3 regions of the Neobacillus sp. PS2-9 genome follow, and region 1 is predicted to be linked to each of the others. Evidence: riboswitches for the same ligand, from Rfam matches in the RefSeq annotation. Region 1 holds a riboswitch; each other region holds the start of a gene.

Region 1 (7,430 bases):
CTTAGAGAACGTCTCTTTCGTTTCTTTAATGATGTCCGTCACGTGAGGTGTTAGTTCACGTAACTCGTCCACTTTGTCCGTAATATAGGCAATATCCTCACTCACTTGTTCAAAGGTTTCCTTAAGCTTGGATGCCGTTCCCTTCACCTTATCGGCAATTTCACCTGGGTTTCTCGCAATATAGGATACCTTTCTAGACGTTTTTAGGACATTTTCCGTCATCGCCTGACGGGTTTGTTTATCTAATAAACTGATGGCACCACCGGCGATTGCACCGATCAGCATGCCCCTCCAAAATTGATTCTTCTTTGTCATCTTAAACTCTCCTTAATCCTAGTTATTATCATTCATCTTTTTCAAAAAATAATGCCAAAGATTCCCTACGTTTATTTTGCGTTATCTCTGTTTCCTATGCAAGTCCGCGTACTCTTTTATACCCATTCTTTTACGAGATTAATCGTGTGAATTAAAGAGAAGATTATATTGACAGATCATTTTTAACATGAAAAGATGAGATATATGAATTCGGAAAGGGTGACCGAAATGAATCTATCAGAAAAATCGATTGAAAACGTGGAATATATGATTGAACAAATAAAAGAAAAACTTAGGGTATTAAACCTAGGGGCTATTAAACCTTCTCACTTTGATGAAGAAATGTACGAAGAATTAAAAGAGATTTATGAAATGGTACAAAAAAAGAACTCCTTCAGTCCGAATGAAATGCAGGCTTTAGTAGAAGAATTAGGAAGTCTGCGAAAAAAATAATAAATAGAGGTTGACTCCTTGGAGTCAACCTCATTTATTTTTGCTCTGTTAAGATGATAGGACCTTCCTTAGTAACGGCAAGTGTGTGCTCATATTGTGCGGAAAATTTCCCATCTACAGTTCTGGCGGTCCAGCCATTTGTATCCATCTTCGTTTGATATTGACCGATATTTACCATCGGCTCAATCGTAAAGACCATTCCCTCTTTAATTCTTGCCCCTTTTCCTGGCAGCCCATAATGAGGAACATCCGGTTTCTCATGAATCACAGCTCCTATGCCGTGACCAATAAAGTCTCTTACAACCGATAAACCTTCACTTTCCACATAGGTTTGGATCGCATGACCAATATCACCGATTCGATTGCCTACAACCGCTTGCTCAATACCTTTATATAATGCTTCCTTTGTCACTTTTAATAAATGCTCTGTTTCTTTAGAAATATTTCCTACCGCATAAGACCATGCAGAATCAGCTAAGGCACCATTATAATTGACGACCATATCAATGGTAACAATATCTCCTTCATTTAATGGCTCTTTTCTTGGAAAGCCATGGCAAATTTCATCATTGATACTTGCACATGTTGCATATTCATAGCCTTTATATCCCTTTTGCTCGGGTGTGGCCTTGTGTTCGCTTAAGAATTTATTAACAAACTGGTCAATTTCCCAAGTAGTTACACCTGGCTTAATTAATTTAGCAATTTCCTTATGACAGGCCGCAAGGATTTCTCCAGCCTTTTTCATCGCTTCAATTTCACGTTGTGATTTCAGGACAATCATTCTTTTCCCTGCCTTTTTGAATATTTTTATGTATAGTATGCTTTACGGTTCGCATTAAACTATATTCTCTTTTGGAAACACTATTAATAGTAACTCGAATCCGCCAATTTTTCAAAAGAACTTCTTACCCTTGGGCTTTTCAAGAGGACCATTTTATAATATTCACTATTTTGTCATATTCCTTCGTTCTTAATATGGTACTTTTTCATTCTTTTTGGTAGAATTAACGTATAAATATGTTTAATAGGTGTGTGAATGAAATGATTGGAGACCGCGTTAAAAAATTTCGCTTAGAAAAGAAGATGTCTCTTTCCGAACTTGCAGAGCAAGCTGGTGTCGCTAAGTCTTATTTAAGCTCTCTTGAAAGAAACCTGCAAAAAAATCCATCTATACAATTTCTTGAAAAAATTGCAGCCGTATTAAATTTACCCGTTGAACATTTTATCCATGAGCAAATTAATAAGGATGAGTTAGACAGTGAATGGATGAACTTAGTTAAAGAAGCAATGGGATCTGGCGTTTCAAAAGAACAATTTCGTGACTTCTTGGAATTTAATAAGTGGAGAATAAATCAAAATAGTAGTAACGAATAATTTTGTCTATAAAGAAGAAAAGCATTCTACAAAAGAAACCTCTTCTGTAGAATGCTTTTTTTAATATGTACCAAGTTAGTTCTTTTGACCATCTTGGTGAAGGAATTCCCGAACATCTGTAATAGATAAGCCAAGTTCCTTTGCTTCTAATATGAGCGCCATCCATTCCTGATCAATTACATCCACGTCTCTCTCTGTAATCAACATTATTCTCACCCCTAAAATACTTATCGTATTCCAGGTAACCCGGCCATCATAGCAAGCACCATGCCTACCTTAGATCCTCGGTTTTGCGTCCCTACTTTTCAACAGGTTTGCCCTTTTCTGTTCGTCCTACAACTTAAGTATTACATTCTTCCATTTATCCACTATTTGTTTAGGTAAAAATACTTAATACTAAATGATATGTTCATTATATCTAGTCCTTTTATAATAGGTTGTTGTTTTTTGTCTTTTTTTTATAATTTTCGAACTACTTTTATACACAAATTATCTTATTTTTCTACAAAAAATTCCTTTTACTACCATTTTCGAGAGAGGAAATTAAAAAAGGAAGGAAATTAGGTCAAATCCTCCCTTTAAAATGTATGATTATTTGTCGCCTTTTACTGCTGCAATAAGCGCACCTATTTTAGCATTGTGTTTTACTAGTGCAATATTTGCTTCTAAACTTGATCCTTCTGTTAGCTCTTTTACCCTGCTTAAGAGAAAAGGTGTGACATCTTTACCATGAATGTCCTTACTTTTGGCCTCGTTTAAAGCAACCTCTATAACCTTATTGATTACAGCTTCATCCATAGCATAGGGTTCTGGTATAGGATTGGCGATGACGATCCCACCTTGTAACCCTAAATCCCATTTAGCCTTCATTAACGCCGAAGCTTCTTCAGGGGAATCCACTCGGAAATTTACTTTATATGGACTTGTTCTCGTATAAAAAGCTGGCAGAATCTCTGTTTGATAACCAATGACGGGCACTCCGTTGGTTTCTAAATATTCCAACGTTAAGCCTAAATCAAGAATTGATTTTGCTCCTGCACAAACGACTGCTACATTTGTTTTTGCTAATTCCTGCAAGTCAGCTGAAATATCCATTGTTACTTCTGCTCCGCGGTGAACACCGCCAATACCACCTGTCACAAACACGTCAATTCCACCCATTTGTGCACAAATCATGGTCGCTGCTACCGTTGTGGCTCCATGTTTTTGTGCTGCGATTAAGTAGGGGAGGTCCCGCCGGCTTGCTTTCATGATCTCCTTACTAGTGGCTAAAAATTCTAAATCCTCTTCAGATAAACCAATCTTGATTTTCCCATTAATGATAGCAATGGTTGCTGGTACAGCCCCATTCTGACGGATAATTTCTTCTACTTCCCTTGCAGTCTCTACATTCTGAGGGTACGGCATCCCATGTGAAATAATCGTCGATTCAAGTGCAACAATGGGCTTACCTTCTCTTTTGGCTTTAAGTACTTCCTCAGAAAAGGACAGATATTCTTGGTTCATCGCTTGGTGACCCCTTTACTGAAGTATTTCTGATACGTTTCAAGTAAGGTTTTCTGGTTTAATTTGGGATTTACCGTTTCATTTGAATTTATGGTAATCAATGAACAGGAAAGACCAATTTTACATGAATCTTCGGTATTCAGCCCCTTAAGATAGCCAAATAAAATTCCGGCAATAAGAGAGTCTCCTGCCCCCGTTACATCTACAATCGGAACAGTCGGAGGTAGTAACGCCCCAGCTTCGCCAGCCTTTGTATAATAAATTAATCCCTTCTCACCTCGAGTAATAACTACTTTCTCCACACCTTTTTTCAAAATGACTTCAGCTGCTTGGTAGAAGTCTCCTTCTGATTTGATTTCTAGGTTAGATAACGCCTCTGCCTCTTTATGGTTGGCCACCAGCCAGGTTACACCTTCAAGGGATGCTGGGAGCTTTTCTGATTTCGGAGCGGAAACTGTAGCAATACAAATAGGCTTCATGAAGTTTTTACAGTCAGTAATTACTTGTTGAATGATTGTTTTTGGAAAGTTTGTGTCTAATAAAATCATTTTTGATTTTTCGATATAGGTCCATATATCTTCAAAAATGGATTCTTTCACTTCATCATATATAGCCATGTCAGCTAGTGCGATTTCCATTTCACCTAATGGATCAATTACGGCAGTATAAGTGCCGGTAGATTTTCCTTGTATGATTTGTGTAGGACTTACTTCCACAAAATTTTTAGTGTTCTCTAGTAGCCATTCTCCTTCAGGATCTGAGCCAACATAAGCAAACAGAGATGTTTTTAGACCTATCCGGCCTGAGTTTTCTGCTATATTTCTTGCGACTCCGCCCCGTGACATTGAGCTTATGGCTGGGTTTGATGTTCCATACTCCAACTGTTTAAGCGCCTGAATTTTACGGTCTACATTCGCTCCACCAATACAGAGAATATCAAAAATGATTGCTTCCTGTTTGTTCATTGTTAGCATCCACTCCTTAAGATCCTTTGTTAAGCAAGTCAAAATTTCATAATATTCCCTACTCATATAACTATTACGATACGAATCTTGAAAATCCTGTTAAAAAATAGAAAAACATTTTGCTATTTGAGTACACTGCTAAACAACAGTGATTTATGTTAATAAAATTTGTCTAAAATGTGACAGTTAACATATAATATAAACAACGTATAAATATACTAAATATTATTAATATTCAAAATAAAAGGTGGTGTTTAATGCTATGACTGTGATTCATGTTTTAAATTACTCAATTCCGATTGCGTTTATGGTGTTTGCTGGTTTTCTACTCGACCGTATGTGCAAACCGGACAAACAAGAAGATGCCTCGACTGGAGAGTCTCCAGGGGGAGAAATAAAATAAAGCTGGTGAAAAGTGTATGATGCTCACTTCCACCAGCTTTTTTTGTTAGCTTTATTAATTTGTATTGAACGAGAACGACCCTACGTTACCGGTTTTCCTTTTCCATACTCTCTTGGGGCTGGTAGAACACTTCTACGTTATCGGTTCGCCCTTTCCATACCTCTTTGGGGCTCGTACCTCTTCTACGCGACCGGTTTTCCTTTTCTACGAGGCTTAATTGCCTGGTGGAAATGAATTAGGTCGCTTAAACGAGGTCTATGCGACCGTACTGCTTGATGGAGAAGGGGTTTGGTCGCTTAGACGGGGTCTATGCGACCGTATTGCCTTCTAGAGAAGGATTTTGGTCGCTTAGACGGGGTCTATGTGACCGTATTGCCTTCTAGAGAAGGATTTTGGTCGCTTAGACGGGGTCTATGCGACCGTATTGCCTTCTAGAGAAGGATTTTGGTCGCTTAGACGGGGTCTATGCGACCATATTGCCTTCTGGAGAATGATTTTGGTCGCTTAGACGGGGTCTATGCGACCTTACTGCCTTCTGGAGAATGATTTTGGTCGCTTAAACGAGGTCTATGCGACCGTACTGCTTGATGGAGAAGGGGTTTGGTCGCTTAGACGGGGTCTATGCGACCGTATTGCCTTCTAGAGAAGGATTTTGGTCGCTTAGACGGGGTCTATGCGACCGTATTGCCTTCTGGAGAATGATTTTGGTCGCTTAGACGGGGTCTATGCGACCTAATTGCCTTCTGGAGATGGATTTTGGTCGCTTAGACGGGGTCTATGCGACCGTATTGCCTTCTGGAGATGGATTTTGGTCGCTTAGACGAGGTCTATGCGACCGTATTGCCTTCTCCATACCCACTTGGGGCTCGTAAAGACCTATTATGTTAATATTTTATTTTCTTCTGCACTTTTTGCTCATAATTTTTAAAAATGGCTGAATTTGTCTTTACTCCTCGTTTGGACATTAGTTGGTTAAACCGAAGGAGTTTTTCATTCAATTTCTTTTGGAGGCTTTCCTTCTCAGTGGAGTCATCACATTTCTTCAATAATCCCTCGATTGTCATCATTTCTTGCCGCAGCTGACCTTCCTCCTGAGTATATCCTGCATTTTTCAGCAATTTATAAGCCATACGGAGCTCCTCAGGAATTCCCGATAAATCTTCTAACTGCAATGGTTTACCCAATCCTGGTAGATTGTCGAATTCACCATCTTGATAAGCTTTTTTGATGCGATCTTCTGAGACAATGTGAAACAGATCCATGCTTTAGACCTCCTTATTATTACCATTTTCCCTATGTTAAGTATATCAAGTCACATCTGATAATTAAAATGGCAACCCCGTCCCATCCGTAATTATTTTTCGAAGTTTTGGGAATGCTACATGCGTAGATGAAAGGAGTGTTGATTTTGTCACGCGGAGAACATTTTAACCATAAGAACAAGAGTCATCCTGGTAATTTTCCACAAGATAGCTTAACGGAGAAAAAAGGAAAAGAAGCAGTTGGGGATGAAGAATTCCTGGTAGTAAGAGAAGCATTTAAAAATAGAGTCGAGAATGAAGAAGAATATCGCGGCGATACTGCCCGCTTGCTTTCAGAACAGGATCAGACAGAGTAAAAGGCGTGAGTTTTCACGCCTTTTTCGTTGCCCATTAATATTGTTCTTTTTCCACAGTAAATTCTTTTATAAAATGAGAAATCTCAATTTCTTTTAACCATTTGGCCGCTTTTTCGATATCCTTTGAGAACACCCGGTCCTGTTTAAGGGAAGCTACTTGCTCGCGTCCCTTTTCAAAGAACCTTTTCGTTTGAGTCGCCATTTTTTCAACACCGCGAATCTCAACCGCCTGCATGGCACAAATTAATTCAATTGCTAAAACTCTTCTAACGTTTTGAATGATTTGATACGCATGCCTAGAGGCAATCGTTCCCATACTCACATGGTCCTCTTGGTTTGCTGAGGATGGAATCGAATCCACACTCGCTGGATGTGCTAGTGTTTTATTTTCTGATACTAGTGCCGCCGCTGCATACTGCATAATCATGGCGCCAGATTGTAAACCTGGCTGAGGGCTTAGGAATGCTGGCAAATCATTTAATTGTGGATTCACTAACCGTTCAATTCTTCGCTCTGAAATATTGGCCAATTCCGCAACCGCAATTTTCATAAAATCCATCGCGAACGCAATAGGCTGCCCATGGAAGTTTCCTCCCGAAATGACCTTTTCCCCATCATCAAAAATTAACGGGTTATCGGTTGCAGCATTCATTTCTATTTCTAATTTTTCTTTTACATAATCCAAGACCTGCCATGAAGCACCATGGACTTGTGGAATACAGCGTAAGGAATAGGCATCCTGTACCCTTAATTCACCTTGCTGCGTTGTTAATAAACTATCACTTAAATAACC
Region 2 (7,430 bases), 320 kb from region 1:
GTTAGGAAGTTGCTTCGTTATATCTTGCTTGATAAAGGATAAATAAGCTTCATTCGGTGGAACATCTAATTCTCTTTGGGTGGCTTCTACTATTGAAGGTAAATCTGTCTCAAGATATCTGTAAATTGCTTCTTCGATTTTCATGGATCGCTGCATTTGATCCTTCGGTGGAGGTGGGACGTTCATTTGCTGATTTTGAACGGCAAAGTCTTCAATTCCAGATAAGTCAGAAGGATTAAGTCCGATGTTTAATGTTCCTTCAAGAGTTTCTACCTTCAATTGATCAAATTTATATTCAATTTTATCGACTCGAATAGGATGCTTCTCCTTTATTTGCTTCATTTCTTCTTGCATTTTTTGAACAGTAGCCTCCAAGGTAACGATTCTCTTTTCCTGTGCTTGAATATACATTTGCAGCCATTGAAGGTATTGAGAATAATCCTGATACATGAAATCACCTCACTATAGATAGTCTCGAAGAACCCAAAAAGATAGCTGAAAGGTTTAGTTGTCTCCGTCTGCGTTGTCTTGCTTTCTAACAGCTGCCTGTAACGGAACGGCTGGTGTACCTACTAAGCTTCCTAGAGCTTGAATTGGCTTGGGGGATGGAGCTGGGGCTGTAAATCCCCCTGTATTATATAGGTATGCTGAAGGTTTTATCATTCCAGCACTTCCAATTTGCATAACAGATGAATTGGAAATACTTCCAATTCTTATGAAATTAATTTGAATTGACTGCTGAATATAGTAATTCATTTTAAACCACCCATTTTTTAAGCGTTGAGGGTAATTGGTTGATCGATTCCATCTTGGTCTGATGTATTTGTAGAACTCATGTTGTTGTTTAGACGTAAACTCTCCCCTGTATTAAAGGAACCAGCTCCAGAGAAAGTTTTGGCCGTAGAAAATGGCATAATTTTATACACATCACCAATATGGAAAACTGAACTGCTTCCAAGGGTAATAACCTGTGCAACTCCAACAATGGCTGGCATGATCAACATCCTTTTTATTGGTATCTATAAATTATATGTATGGGCGATTGTATGGTGAATGATTCGCCTAAATAAATTGGCAACTGAGGTAAATTGAGGATGATATTCGCATTTCATGTCGATTTTATAAGGGCATAGGTCGAAAATAGGTAAAAATACCTATAAATTTCGACGTAAAATAGTATATTAGTAGGATATTCCAAGAGAGGAAAAAGTCTTATTATGTGAGTAAGAGATCAGTCGGACAAACAAACACTGATTCTCGATAAAGGCAAAGCTGATGAAAATCAGTGACGCAAAGCTAAAGGGGCTAAGGTGCTTTTGCACTACGCCAGCCAGTTACCGAAAGAACAGGGTGTTTCATATTAGCACTACTATTTACTCATAGGTTTCCTATGTCTATTTAGCAGTCTATTTTACTAACCCCCCTTTCGGTAAAGGCGGGGTTATTTCTTTTATTCGGAGGTGAAATAAGTGAAAGTCGTGAATCTGTCAAACGGAGCGGAACTGGCAAACAATCTATCAACAGCTGATACCTTTTTTAAAAGATTAAAAGGGCTGATGTTTTCGAAAAGTTTACCAGCAGGACACGGCTTGTTAATCCAACCCTGCCAATCCATTCACACATTCTTCATGAATTATTCCATCGATGTCCTTTACTTAAGTGAAGATTTTGAAATTGTAGGCCTGGACGAAACGGTAAAGCCTGCAACAGTAGGAAAGTATCACAAAAGAGCAAAGTCAGTCTTAGAATTGCCAGCAGGCATGATTCAAAAAACGGAAACAAAAATTGGAAACTATTTAACTATAAATTGAAAAGGGGTTTTTACAAATGATGAAAAAAATGAAAGCTTTATTAACTGAAGAACAAGGACAAGGTATGACTGAGTATGGTTTGGTTTTAGGACTAATTGCAGTGGGTGTAGTGGCAGTTCTTGTTGCATTAAAAGGTCAAATTACACAATTGTTTAAGGATGCTCAAACAGCTATTTTTGGTGCTAACGCTGAAGGTTAATAAAAATTAATTTCTGATCTTATCTATTCATCATAGCCTTGCGTTCAATTTAAACGTGAGGCTTTTTTCTTGCAATGATACCAAATAGGAAAGGAGACAAAGAAGGATGTGGAGTACCTATTTATTAATTATTCTCTTAATCATTTGTGTAATCACCGACTTAAAGGAAAGTAAAATTTATAATGCGGTATTATTTCCCTTTTTAATAATTGCATGGGTGTTTCATATTATTACAGGGGGATGGCACGGGTTGACAGAAGCCCTCCTTGGTACCGCTGTTGGTTTGGGTATATTATTAATTCCTTATCTCCTAGGCGGAATGGGTGCAGGAGATGTGAAACTTCTTGCTGTAATCGGTGGAATAAAAGGAATAAGTTTTGTTTTAATGGCTTCAATATACATGGCACTTGCAGGAGGAATCATGGCCATCTTATTTCTATTTTATCGTAAAGGACTGTTAAAGAGAGTAATTTACCTGCTACATGGACTGCGTCATGGGATAAGACTTCCTCTATTGGAAGATAGCAACTCGATGAAAACAACTCTACCTTACGGGGTAGCTATTGCAGCGGGAGCTATCTATCAAGCATATTTTCCCGGAGTTCTTTTCCAATGAAAAAGGATGAGCGTGGCCAATCGTTGGTGGAAACAGCGCTTATCGTTCCTATTTTTCTATTAATTTTAGTGGGAATCCTTGATTTTGGTAGAGTGATTTATTCCTATGCGCATTTGCAGATGGCTGCGCAGGAAACGGTTAGGTTAGGTGGTCTCGGGAAGAAGGATGCAGACATTTCAACCTTCGCCCACCAATATATCCATTTAGGGGATCAGACAAAATTACAGGTGACGATTACTCCAGCAGATACAGTCAGGCATTCAGGTGACTATGTAACGGTAAAGCTAAAGTATCCAATGACTTTTTTAACTCCTATGATTTCTAAGTTTTTCCCTTCAGATTTTGCCATCGAAACAAGTTCAACGATTCGCGTAGAGTGAGGGATAAAAATGCGTAACTTTTTTAATAAATTTCTAAAGGATGAAAAAGGGAATGTTCTCATTCTAGGTGCAATCTCACTAATGACAATTCTATGCATGGCAGGTCTGGCGATAGATGGAAGCCTTATTTATATGGAAAAAGCGAAGTTACAAAAGGTTGCAAATGCAGCCGTTCTTTCTGGTGCACAGGAGCTGCCGAATACGGAACAAAAGGTTACTAATACGGTTCAATACATTTTAGATGCACATAAGGCAACTAGCACGTTAACAAATCTTGATATTAACATGGGAAGTAAAGTTACCACACGGTTAACGAAACCGGTTAACTTAACGTTTATGAAATTATTTGGTTTCGAAAAAGTAGACGTCACAGCCAAAGCTACAGCAGGTCTAGGAGTGATAGGAAAAGCAGTAGGGGCTGCACCATTAGGAATCGACGAAAGTGTGGTTCTTGAATATAACAAAACTTACCAACTAAAAGTTGACTCGTCAGGAGTATCTTCAGGTAATTTCGGCATTTTGGCACTTAGTGGACCTGGAGCAAAAACCTATGAACAAAATTTAAGATTCGGATATTCAGAACTTCTAAAGATAGGCGATGTCGTTGACACGCAAACAGGGAATATAGCAGGGAGTACAAGATCAGCAATAAATGAACGGGTAAATGGCTGTACACAGCCACCAGGTGATTACAGTTTACGTAGTTGTTCTAGAATTCTGCTTGTACCGGTTTATAAACCTTACAACTATACGAGTAATCAATTAAAACAGGTAAAAGTCACTGGTTTTGCCTATTTTTATATTACAGATCCAATGAGTTCGACAGATACTTCTATAAAAGGAGTTTTTATAAAAAGGGCTGGAGCAGGGACGTTTGATGTGGGTGCGCTGGACCGAGGAGCATACAGCATACGATTAACGGAGTAGGTGAAGCGAATTGAAGTCGAAGATGGTATTACTGCTATCACTTGTGATGGGAATGATCACAACATTTTTGTTTTTTCAATATACAAAGCAAATGAATACACAAAAGGTTTCTACTGTCGTGATGACCGATGTTGTAGTGGCAAAAGAAAAAATAGATAAAAATGAAAAAATTGCGGCAGACAAATTAGAAGTGGTACAAAAACCGGCGAAAGATGTACTTCCACAAACGATAAAGTCTGTGTCGGAAGCAGAAGGAAAACTAGCAATAGCGATGATTGAAAAAGGGGAGCCCATACTATCACATCGTCTTGGTTCGGAGAAAGAAGAAGGGGTTTATGTATCCCGGAAAGTCATGGAAGGGTACCGTGCTGTAACAGTAGGGGTAAACATAAATCAGTCTGTCTCCAATTTAATAGAGCCGGAGGATGAAGTGGATGTAGTTTTCACAAAAGTAGTAAAAGATGCTACCAATCAACCAATCCCTCAATCAGTAATTTTGCTAGAAAAGGCAAGGGTATTAGCAGTGGGTAGAAAAATGCAGACGCCTGAACAGACGAAAGAGCCCTATACGGAATACAGTTCAGTAACATTAGAACTAAAACCCGAGGATGCGCTAAAGCTAGTTAATGCTTCGGAAGAAGGTAAGATTCATTTCATTCTAAATAAACGGCCGTTAATGGATGAAGGTACGAATACAAAGGCAAATCAATAAGTAATGGAAGGTGACGATTCATGACAAGCCACGATAATATGCAAACTGCAGAACAAAATATGAAACCACAGCGTGGTAAGATGATTGCTGTTTGCAGTGCAAAAGGCGGGATTGGTCGTACCACACTAACTGTAAATTTAGCGGTAGCACTAAGGAAGAAAAATGTTTCGGTTGCTATTTTGGATGGGGATTTCCAATTTGGTGATGTAAATCTAGCAATGGATTTAAAATTCTCTCTCACCATTAAGGAAGTATTAGAAGGTATGGGTTCTATTGATGAGCACAGCCTCAATAATTATTTGGCTGTTCATGAAAGTGGTGTGGACGTACTAACTGCACCGGAAAGGCCGGAATTTGCGGACTTAGTTACAAATGAAGCAGCCAATAAAATAGTAGATCTTCTTTTATCTGGTCATGATTATGTTGTGGTCGATACACCAGTGGGCTTAAATGAACAATCTATACGTTTTATTGAGAAGGCGGATCAAATCTTGGTAGTAACAAACTTAGAGATGGCTTCTTTAAAAAATACAAAACTTTTCTTAGAAACGCTCGACATCCTTGGTCTTAAAGACCGGGTAAGAATCATTATAAATAGAGCAAATATGGAAAGTGTCATAAATGCAGAGGATGCAGCAAAAATATTGGCTGCAGAAAACCCAATTTATATTCCTAATGACTTTCAGATTTGTTCCCAATCCATTAATCTTGGTGTTCCATTTGTCATTAAACATGCGAAATCTGATGTTGCAAAAGGCATATTTAAAATGGCTGAGTCATTATCAAGTGCAAATAGCGTAATTACTCAGAAAACGAAGAAAAGTCATCCAATATCCAAATGGTTTTCCAAGAAACGATCGTAGGGGGGTTGATTGAATGGGTCTATTAAATCGAATCCAAGAAAAGAACAACAATCAATTCGTTAAAGAACCAAAATTAATAGATATTACGCTTGAAAGTCCGACTCCTTCACCAATGTTAGAGGTTAGACAAGTCTTTAAGGAGCAAAAATCCAAAGAGACGAAGAAAGAAAGTAAAAAAGAGTCCGTAAAGGTTCGTCAGCTTGACAAAAACCAGGAGCTAAAGAATGTTCTCCATAAAAAGATACTACATGAGTTAAAAGAACAGGAAATCGAAGAAATCATTCCACAACTAGATGGTATGGCTGTAGAAATTATTAAAGATGATGAGGATTTTCGTGGTCAAATTGATAGGAAAAAAGTGGTTAATGAGCTAATCAATGATTTAACAGGATTTGGTCCGATAAATCCACTTCTTTTGGATGAGGACGTTTCCGAGGTAATGGTAAATGGACCTAATCAAGTGTATTGTGAGCGGAAAGGCAAGCTAGTTCTAACACCGGTACAATTTCGTGATAATGAACATGTAATGAGTGTAATCGAAAAAATTGTTGCTCCACTCGGTCGAAGAATTGATGAAAGCTCACCAATGGTGGATGCCAGACTTCCAGATGGCTCTCGTGTAAATGCCATCATTCCCCCTTTAGCTTTAAATGGACCAACGATTACGATTCGTAAGTTCTCAAAGGACCCTTACCAGATTGAAGACTTAATCAACTTCGGAACAGTTACAGAGGAAATGGCAATTTTCCTTGATGCATGCGTAAAAGCAAGGCTAAATATTTTTGTCAGTGGTGGAACAGGTTCAGGTAAAACAACTACGCTGAATGTCTTGTCCAATTTTATTCCAGAGGATGAAAGAATTGTCACAATTGAGGATGCAGCCGAAATTCAACTAGGACAAGAGCATGTGGTATCTTTAGAATCCCGTCCGCCTAATATTGAAGGAAAAGGCTCAATCTCCATTCGTGACCTAGTTCGGAACTCATTAAGGATGAGGCCTGACAGAGTCATTATTGGTGAGGTTCGTGGTGGAGAGGCCCTAGATATGCTCCAAGCCATGAATACGGGACATGATGGGTCACTAGCTACAGGACACTCAAATAGCCCAAGGGATATGATTGCGCGGCTTGAAACAATGGTGTTATTAGCCGGAGTAGATCTCCCTGTTAAAGCGATTAGGGAACAGATTGCAGGTGCCATTGATGTAATTATCCAACAATCCCGATTAAAAGATGGTTCTAGAAAAATTACTAATATTACTGAAGTACAAGGTATGGAAGGCGATATCATTGTCCTTCAAGATATTTTTACCTTTCAACAAGAAGGCTTGAACCCTGAAGGGAAAATCATTGGAAGACTTGTTCCAACGGGTGTAAGACCCAAATTTTATGAGAAGCTGGAGGCTTCTGGTATTCATATTCCTGCATCAGTGTTTATCGATCATCATGAGGAGTGGCGAAAATGATATCCCTGCTGATACTCTTCTTTTTATTAACATCCACTTTTTTCTTTTGGTTCTTTTTCAGGATCTTCATTCGCCCGGAAAATAAACTGCAAAGTCGAATGCAGCATTACCTATCCATTGAGGAAAAAGAAAAGGTAAGCCTAGAAAAAGTGGATGGCAAACAAATCTCTTTGCTAAAAGTGATGAATGAAAGGATTCAGAAGAAGGTTTTAACGAAGGAAAAAAACAATCGGCTTGAATTAAAAATAGCTCAAGCAGGTTTGCCGTTAAAACCAGAAGAGTATATCCTCTTTCAATGGATTTTAACCGCTTTAATCGGAGGGATATTCTATTTAATAATGGGAAATTTATTGTTTCTACCAGTAGGGAGTGTAATAGGTTTCCTGATGCCAAAGTGGTTTCTTCGGAAGAAACAACGGGAACGAGTTTCAAAATTCAATGAAGGTCTTGCAGATAT
Region 3 (7,430 bases), 1.3 Mb from region 1:
TCCAGACAGTGCTGCCGCCCGTGCCGTTGTAAGCCAAAAAGGGGTAGCAGTAACCGAGACTCTTAGACATATTTCCGAGTCTTTAAATCAAATTCAGGATGATCTTAAATTAGTTATTAAAACGAAAACGGATTCAGTTAATTCGTTAGCAACACAAATTGGAAACCTCAATGATCAAATTGGTCGGCTTGTTCCAAATGAATATCAGCCGAATGATCTATATGATCAACGGGATGTTTTAATTGATCAGCTATCTAAGCTAGTTGATGTAAAGGTTTCCCCTCCAAATAAAGATACGGGAGTAGTAGATATCTCTGTTGGTGGCGTTCTACTTGTTTCAGGGAAAACAGCTAACACGCTAACAGTTGATACATCAAGCGGGGTTGTAGATCCTGCAAATATCAAAATTGGGAATACCCAAGTTGCCTTAAATTCGGGTGAATTATTAGGAAGAATCGAGTCGTTTGGAATTTTAGGCGGCGGAGTAAAATCCACCATACCTACTATTCAGGAAAAAATGAATAACTTAGCCATGACATTTGTTAATGCCGTTAATGCTGTTCATGAAAAAGGGATGAACCTGGAAAATATTAACGGTACATCAACCAATAAAGTGCCGTTTTTTATAGGAACGAGTATGAATGATATTGCCGTTAATCCGGATATTTTGAAATCTCCTGGTTTGATAGCTGCAGCTAAGGAGGAATCATCCGGCCAATCATCAACAGGAAATGGTAAAAATGCGCAAGACATTGCTAATATTAAATTTATAGCCCTTGGTTTTCCTGGAATAAACTCTACGGCAGATGATTATTACCGAAATATTATCGGTCAGTTAGGTATTGATTCACAGGAAGCACAGAGAATGCAAAGCAACTCTGAAGTGATTATTCAACAAGTAGAGAACCGCCGCCAGTCTGTATCCGGTGTATCATTGGATGAAGAAATGGCGAACATGATTAAATTCCAGCAGGCATACAATGCTTCAGCTAGGATGGTAACAGTAGTAGACCAATGTCTAGATAAAATCATTAACGGCATGGGCCGTGTAGGCTTGTAGGAGGGATAATATGACCTTGCGTGTCACTCAAAATATATTGAATCAGAATTTGTTGTTTAATTTACAGCGAACCAATAAGACGATGGACCAATTACAAGAACAGGTATCATCAGGCAGAAAGATCAATAAACCCTCTGATAATCCAGTAATAGCAGTACGAGGCATGTTTTATCGTTCATCATTAAACGAAATTGATCAGTATAAAAGAAATGCAGATGATGGACTTTCCTGGATGACTTCAACGGACGAAGCACTTGATGAAGTCACCTCTGTACTTCAACGGGTAAGAGAGCTTACAATACAAGGTGAGAATGGAACGAATAGTGAAACCGACCGGAATGCTATTGCTGAAGAAATCAGCCAATTAAAAGAGCATCTAGGGGAGATTTCAAACTCTCAGATAGCTGGAAAATATATTTTTGCAGGTACCGATGTAAAAACTCCTCCATATAGCAGTGCTACAAAAGAGTTTACAAATGCTAACAATGAAAAACTAGAATTAGTGGTGGGGCAAAATAACACAGTGCAAATCAATGTGAAGGGCATAGATGTATTTAACAACGATGGAACTGGCGGGATCTTTAAAGTACTTTCAGATATTGAAACTGATTTTCGTTCTCCCAATCCAGGATCAACAGACCATTTAGCACAATTAGACGGCCAAATGGACAACCTTCTCAGACATCGTTCTGAATTAGGGGCACGAATGAACCGGATGGAATTAAGTATCTCACGAATAGACGGGCTTGAAGTATCCACTACACGTTTATTATCGGGTGAAGAGGATGTTGATATGGCAGAAGTTATCACCAATCTAAAAGCCCAAGAGAATGTGCAGCGGGCTGCTTTATCTGTTGGTGCTCGTATTATCCAACCCTCTTTAGTAGATTTCTTACGTTAATCATATGGGGCAGCGCAATTTTTTTGTGATTGCCCTTTTTTTATGCAATTTTATCCTTAACTTTTTTTTCCAATATCCGATAAAATATAAATATGACATATTTTAATTGAACAGATTATCAGGAGGACTCTATGTATCCAAAAGTGAATCAAAACATAATGATCGATATACTAACCCATGAACTATCCTGTAAGTCAAATATTGCCGAGATTGGAGAAAAAGAGATTCTCATTAGTATTCCACTTGATAGAGAAATAATTGGTCTGTTATCTATAGGGACAAAATTAGTAATATCTTATATTATTGGTGAAAATAAATTTGAATTTAAGACTGAAATTATAGGCAGAACAAGAGATACCATCCCACTGCTCAGCCTAGAGAAGCCGAATGAAAATGAGATTATTAAAATCCAACATAGAGAAAATGTTCGAGTGAATTCAAATTTACGTTTATTGATTGAAGGGAATGAACTACATACCATCAATATTAGTGCTGGAGGAGTACTATTTTCATGTAAACTAGATTCTCAATTTCATGAAGGTGAAGAAATTGCTGGTACCTTATTCGTTCCAGATTTACGGAGTAAGGAACTAGTACAAGTCCCAATTCAAGGAAAAGTAATTCGAAGTAGTTTGATGAGAGAGATCGAAAGAAGATATGTAGCTCTAGAATTCACTTCAATCAAACGACCTGATCAAATGAAAATTATCCAGCATTGTTTTGAAAAGCAAAGACAAATCCGCTTAAAGGAACGATAATATTTGTTTATAAAAAAAGCCTTCTTAATTCAAAATGAGAGGCTTTTTTGTTGTTTTCTATTAAAAAAGCCTCTATTAATATTTAAATAAGGTGTTTACAGATAATTACAAATTTTATATAATTAACATGTTCATGTAAATACTTGTAATAGATTTTTCTGATTGAACGACACCCATAAAAAATTCATAAGATCGAATACATATAGTAAGAGAATGATAACGAAAGTGCGTTTGAAATGACAAATGATTTTGATGCTTGTATTATTGTTGTTTAGGATTATTGCTTTTGTACCAATCGTTCATTTCTAATAATCATGTAGGAGGTATTCTTATGAGTTTAAAATCCGCACTATCTGAGCTGAAAGAGGCATTTGCGAATCAGGAATTAGGACAATCAGAAGAGTCTTTCATTCATGAGTTGGAGAATAAAAACAATTTGACTTCTGGATCATTAGTTTATTATTTTAACAATTTGATGATGTTTAATATGAATGAAAATAATCAAAATAACATGGAATCAAAAAAGACGAATCGTAAATGGACCAAAAATGAAATTACCTTTATGTTTCAATATATTAAAGACCGGCAAGAAGAGGGTGCACTGAATATTACGGAGATATTAGAGGAGGCAGCACAACTGCTGAACCGAGGCTATCAATCTGTAAACTATAAATATTATTCCACATTAAAGTCGAATGAAAAAGAGCCAAAATCAAATCAAAAAGCCCTTCATTTTACAACGATTAACGAAAATAACGTACCGGTAATTTCAATTGAAGCAATTAATGAGGTACCTGCAGTTCCTCAAGCTTCCTATCAAAATACTGAACAGAATACTGATTTGCTCGATATTTTATCAGGGCTTATTACGAACGTACAACAACTTCCAGGTCTTAACCTAAATGAAATGTTGAGAGGGTTATACCAATTAACCAATATGGCCCTTCAAAACCAGGAAGCTGTTCAACAAGTTGAGACAATGAAATCGACAATTAACCATGAAAAAGAAGCACTTAAGGAAAAGCTAGTTAAGAAGGAACAGCAACTAAGACAAGAGAAAAAACGAAATGACGAATTACAGTTAGAAGTTTCTAAGCTTGCTAGAGAAATTACTGCATTTAATAAATTGGGGGATGCAGCTAAAATTCAAAACCTCAAATCGTATAATCAAAGACTTAACTATCTTATTGATGGGTTTGGAATTGTTCTCCAGGTCGGTAGCTAATTATAAAAAAGATACTCCATCTTGAAATGGACTATCTTTTTTTATTATATTTTTTGTTATGTTTTTTTTCAAAGAACTTAACTATTACATAGTTTATCCGATAATTATTTATAGACGAAAATGTGTGAAAGAAAAAGGAGTAATCAAATATGGGTCTAAAAAATCCTTATCAAACCTATCAAAAACAAGCTGTCACAACTTCAAGACCAGAAGATCTTACCTTTATGTTATATCAAGGATTGATCAAATTTATTCGATTATCTAAATCAGCTCTAAAAAATAACAACTTTGAAGATAGCAATAACTATAATTTAAGAGCACAGGATATTTTAAGTGAATTAATGATAACCTTAAAAAAAGAATATAGTGTAGCGGAACAATTACTTACTATGTATGATTATATGAAATCCCGGTTAATCGAAGCGAATCTTAATAAGAATTCGGAAATACTAGATGAAGTTGAAGGATTCGCTGTCGAATTATCGGATACCTGGTCAACTGCAATGAAACAAGCCAAATTAAAAAGCTAAGGTCTGAGATAAAAATGGAAGAAATACTAAAAAGTATTTATGAAGTAACACTAGAGATGTGCAGTTCCTTAAAGGAAGAAAATTATGAGGAATTTGAAAAACTACTTAATGACAGACAGGCATTAATGAGTAGAGTGGATGCGCAAAAAAACCACGAAAAGAATTATGTATATACTTCAAATGAGCAGAAATTATTAAAAGACACTTACTTGTTAGATCAACAAATGGCACCTCTACTAGATGAAAATCTCAAAGAAACAAAAAGCCTTATTAATCAGCAAAAGAAGCAAAAACTTGTCTCTCAACAATATAGGACTTATAGTAAGCAAACAAATGGAATCTTTTTAGATTCTAAAAGGTAAAAAAGTAATAGATTGAGTCATAAAAATTTGAATAAATGACAATTTATGACATGATTCTAAATAAATCTACGTAATATTCTATAATTTAGAACTAAATACCTAGTAAATTCGACAAAAATGGGAAAATAGTCGGATATTCGATATTGTTAAAACATTCTATTATTTGATTAGAGATTATTTAGATACTAAAAACATTGAATCTCGATCAAGGCAAAACTGGTGAAAATCAGTGGCGCAAAGCTAAAGGGGCTAAGGAGAAAATCACTATGCCAGCCAGCTGCCTAAAAGATAGGGTGTTTTACCTAGGTATAAAATGTCTACAAAGGTATAGGACTTCTATACCCACCTGAAAGATATTTTTTGTCTGTTAACCCCCCTTCAAAAAGGCGGGGTTATTTTTATATTCTTTAACATTCGGTTAAGGAGAGGAAAAATGAATGTTCCTGCAACAAATTAAAACAGACGAACGTGCCAATAGTAAGATTTTAAATTTAATGGAATTTAAAAAGAAGAAACCGTTTTTCAAGCATCCAATTAAAATAACGCTTGGATACCCAATCAATTGCTCCTATTATATAGTGAAAAATGTCGTTTACATGGGGAAACAAATTCTGGCTATGAAACAAGAAAATGATATCAATACAATTGTCCTGGTAGAAGGGAAAATTGAAAATGGTCAGCTAACATGCATTTCAATGCTTACAGAAGAATGTTTAGGGGATGTAAGCAAGATTTTAGAAGGTGCAATTTAATGAAATCGTATTAAAAATGTTGTCAAGTTTGGGACATACTTGTGCGTGACCACGGATGCAATTATCGTAGTCACGCTTCTTTTTCTGTATAAATGTAGTGAGAATCAAAATAGTAGATTTGAAGCAGAAGAAAGGAGCTTTCCATTGAAAATAGGTGATGATTGGTTTACCAAAACTATGTTAACTAGTACATTGTCCCGTAATGAAAAATTATCTTCACAAATGGGGACGACTAATTCTGAATTTGCGAACCTTTTTACATCGGTTTTAAATGAAATGATGAATGGCGATGCATCATCTTCCATCCAACCCACGTTTCCTTCTTTTATAGAAAACATGACCTTTACCAATGAAAATTCAAATATGGATATGGATTCTTTTGCGTCTAACTCAACAGAATCTTTACGTTTTCAATCAATGGGTGCAGAAAAAATTAATCAAGTGCTTGGCGGAAAATTGAAAGGTATGGGAGAAGTATTTATTCAAGCTGGAAAAAGGTTTAATGTAGATCCAGCATTATTGGCAGCGATTGCTCAACATGAAACGGGTAACGGATCATCAAAAGCAGCCAATGTTAAAAATAACATTGCTGGAATGATGGGGAAAAATGGGTTAAGATCCTATCCCTCTATTGAAGAAAGTATTATGGATATGGCTCGAAATATAAGTAAGAATTATCTTGGAATGGGGCTAACAAGCATAACTAAAATTGCTGGAAAATATGCCCCTGTTGGTGCGGAGAATGACCCTACTAATCTGAATAATCATTGGGTTACAGGGGTGAGTAAGTTTTTTGGCCAGTTAAAAGCTTGATATTCACATAATGTTCCTATAACACACTTTTACTATGTAAAAAAGTGTAGATTTAAATACCTTTTTTATAGTATATTGATGATTGAATGTTAATAATTTGTTGATATTTATCGAAAAATGTCAAAGTTTTATAGGTGGAAAGGAGGAGGAGAAAGTTGACTAATATTAACCTCCTACAAAAGGCATTAGATGCTTCCAGTTTACGCCAACAGGTGATTTCTAATAATATATCAAATGCTGAAACTCCTGGATATAAAGCAAAACAAGTAGTTTTTGAAGATATACTGAAAAAACACTTAACTAATCAAACAAATTTTGAAGGAAATCGTTCCGATGCCCGCCATTTGGTCATTGGAAGACCATCAATAATACCTTCAGCAAGCGTTGTTGAGAATACGAATACCGTCATGCAAAACAGCGGGAACAACGTAGATGTCGATGAAGAAATGACTCGCATGGGAAAAAATTCACTCTGGTACTACACACTTACGGAACAAATTAACAGTGAATTTCAACAATTATCTATAGCGATTAAAGGAAGGAGTTAAGGAACATGTTTGATTCGTTAAATATTAGTGCATCAGCCTTGACCGCACAACGTCTAAGAATGGATGTTGTCTCTTCCAATATTGCGAATGCAGAATCGACAAGAGGATCTTTTGTAAATGGAAAATGGGAACCCTACCGACGTAAAATGGTGATGATGGAACCAAGAGAAAAGTCATTTAACCAAATTTTACAAGGGGCGATGGAAAAACAATCACAATCCCAGCTCCAAGGTGTTAGAGTTTCAGGGATAGTTAATGACAAGACACCATTCAAAATGGTCTTAGACCCATCAAATCCTGATGCGAATGCGGATGGCTATGTCATGATGCCAAATGTCGACCTATCAAAGGAAATGATAGATTTATTGGCTGCTTCAAGAGCATATGAAGCAAATGTCACTTCATTTAATACTGGAAAATCAATGATGTTAAAGGCTTTAGAAATAGGCCGTTAGGGGGAAGCATAAATGAACGTTTCTGG

What was found. A riboswitch is a leader RNA that binds a small molecule or an ion and turns the genes downstream of it on or off. The one in region 1 is predicted to bind cyclic di-GMP.
Region 2: it holds a riboswitch for cyclic di-GMP, as region 1 does, so the genes downstream of both, RCG25_RS20065 (DUF192 domain-containing protein) here and RCG25_RS21605 (anti-repressor SinI family protein) in region 1, are expected to answer to the same signal.
Region 3: it holds a riboswitch for cyclic di-GMP, as region 1 does, so the genes downstream of both, RCG25_RS15345 (hypothetical protein) here and RCG25_RS21605 (anti-repressor SinI family protein) in region 1, are expected to answer to the same signal.

Annotation. Positions count from the first base shown of each region.
Region 1 covers NZ_CP133269.1:4,310,102-4,317,531, forward strand. Annotated here, with positions in the region: gene RCG25_RS21585 (YtxH domain-containing protein) at 1-315, opposite strand, end outside; gene RCG25_RS21590 (DUF1128 domain-containing protein) at 544-768, shown strand; gene map (type I methionyl aminopeptidase) at 803-1,552, opposite strand; gene RCG25_RS21600 (helix-turn-helix domain-containing protein) at 1,813-2,145, shown strand; gene RCG25_RS21605 (anti-repressor SinI family protein) at 2,221-2,352, opposite strand; cyclic di-GMP riboswitch class I at 2,383-2,474, opposite strand; gene RCG25_RS21610 (pseudouridine-5'-phosphate glycosidase) at 2,737-3,651, opposite strand; gene RCG25_RS21615 (carbohydrate kinase family protein) at 3,648-4,616, opposite strand; gene RCG25_RS21620 (hypothetical protein) at 4,879-5,019, shown strand; gene RCG25_RS21625 (DnaJ family domain-containing protein) at 5,904-6,281, opposite strand; gene RCG25_RS21630 (hypothetical protein) at 6,428-6,637, shown strand; gene hutH (histidine ammonia-lyase) at 6,672-7,430, opposite strand, start outside.
Region 2 covers NZ_CP133269.1:3,990,561-3,997,990, reverse strand. Annotated here, with positions in the region: gene gerPC (spore germination protein GerPC) at 1-450, opposite strand, end outside; gene RCG25_RS20075 (spore germination protein GerPB) at 505-756, opposite strand; gene RCG25_RS20070 (spore germination protein) at 774-995, opposite strand; cyclic di-GMP riboswitch class I at 1,256-1,342, shown strand; gene RCG25_RS20065 (DUF192 domain-containing protein) at 1,470-1,811, shown strand; gene RCG25_RS20060 (Flp family type IVb pilin) at 1,828-2,010, shown strand; gene RCG25_RS20055 (A24 family peptidase) at 2,117-2,626, shown strand; gene RCG25_RS20050 (TadE/TadG family type IV pilus assembly protein) at 2,623-3,006, shown strand; gene RCG25_RS20045 (pilus assembly protein TadG-related protein) at 3,016-3,933, shown strand; gene cpaB (Flp pilus assembly protein CpaB) at 3,944-4,645, shown strand; gene RCG25_RS20035 (CpaE/TadZ family protein) at 4,666-5,508, shown strand; gene RCG25_RS20030 (TadA family conjugal transfer-associated ATPase) at 5,522-6,973, shown strand; gene RCG25_RS20025 (type II secretion system F family protein) at 6,970-7,430, shown strand, end outside.
Region 3 covers NZ_CP133269.1:3,027,157-3,034,586, reverse strand. Annotated here, with positions in the region: gene flgK (flagellar hook-associated protein FlgK) at 1-1,060, shown strand, start outside; gene flgL (flagellar hook-associated protein FlgL) at 1,071-1,961, shown strand; gene RCG25_RS15365 (flagellar brake protein) at 2,093-2,719, shown strand; gene RCG25_RS15360 (hypothetical protein) at 3,051-3,944, shown strand; gene fliS (flagellar export chaperone FliS) at 4,094-4,474, shown strand; gene RCG25_RS15350 (flagellar protein FliT) at 4,489-4,836, shown strand; cyclic di-GMP riboswitch class I at 5,036-5,121, shown strand; gene RCG25_RS15345 (hypothetical protein) at 5,274-5,588, shown strand; gene RCG25_RS15340 (glucosaminidase domain-containing protein) at 5,733-6,401, shown strand; gene flgB (flagellar basal body rod protein FlgB) at 6,557-6,949, shown strand; gene flgC (flagellar basal body rod protein FlgC) at 6,955-7,404, shown strand; gene fliE (flagellar hook-basal body complex protein FliE) at 7,417-7,430, shown strand, end outside.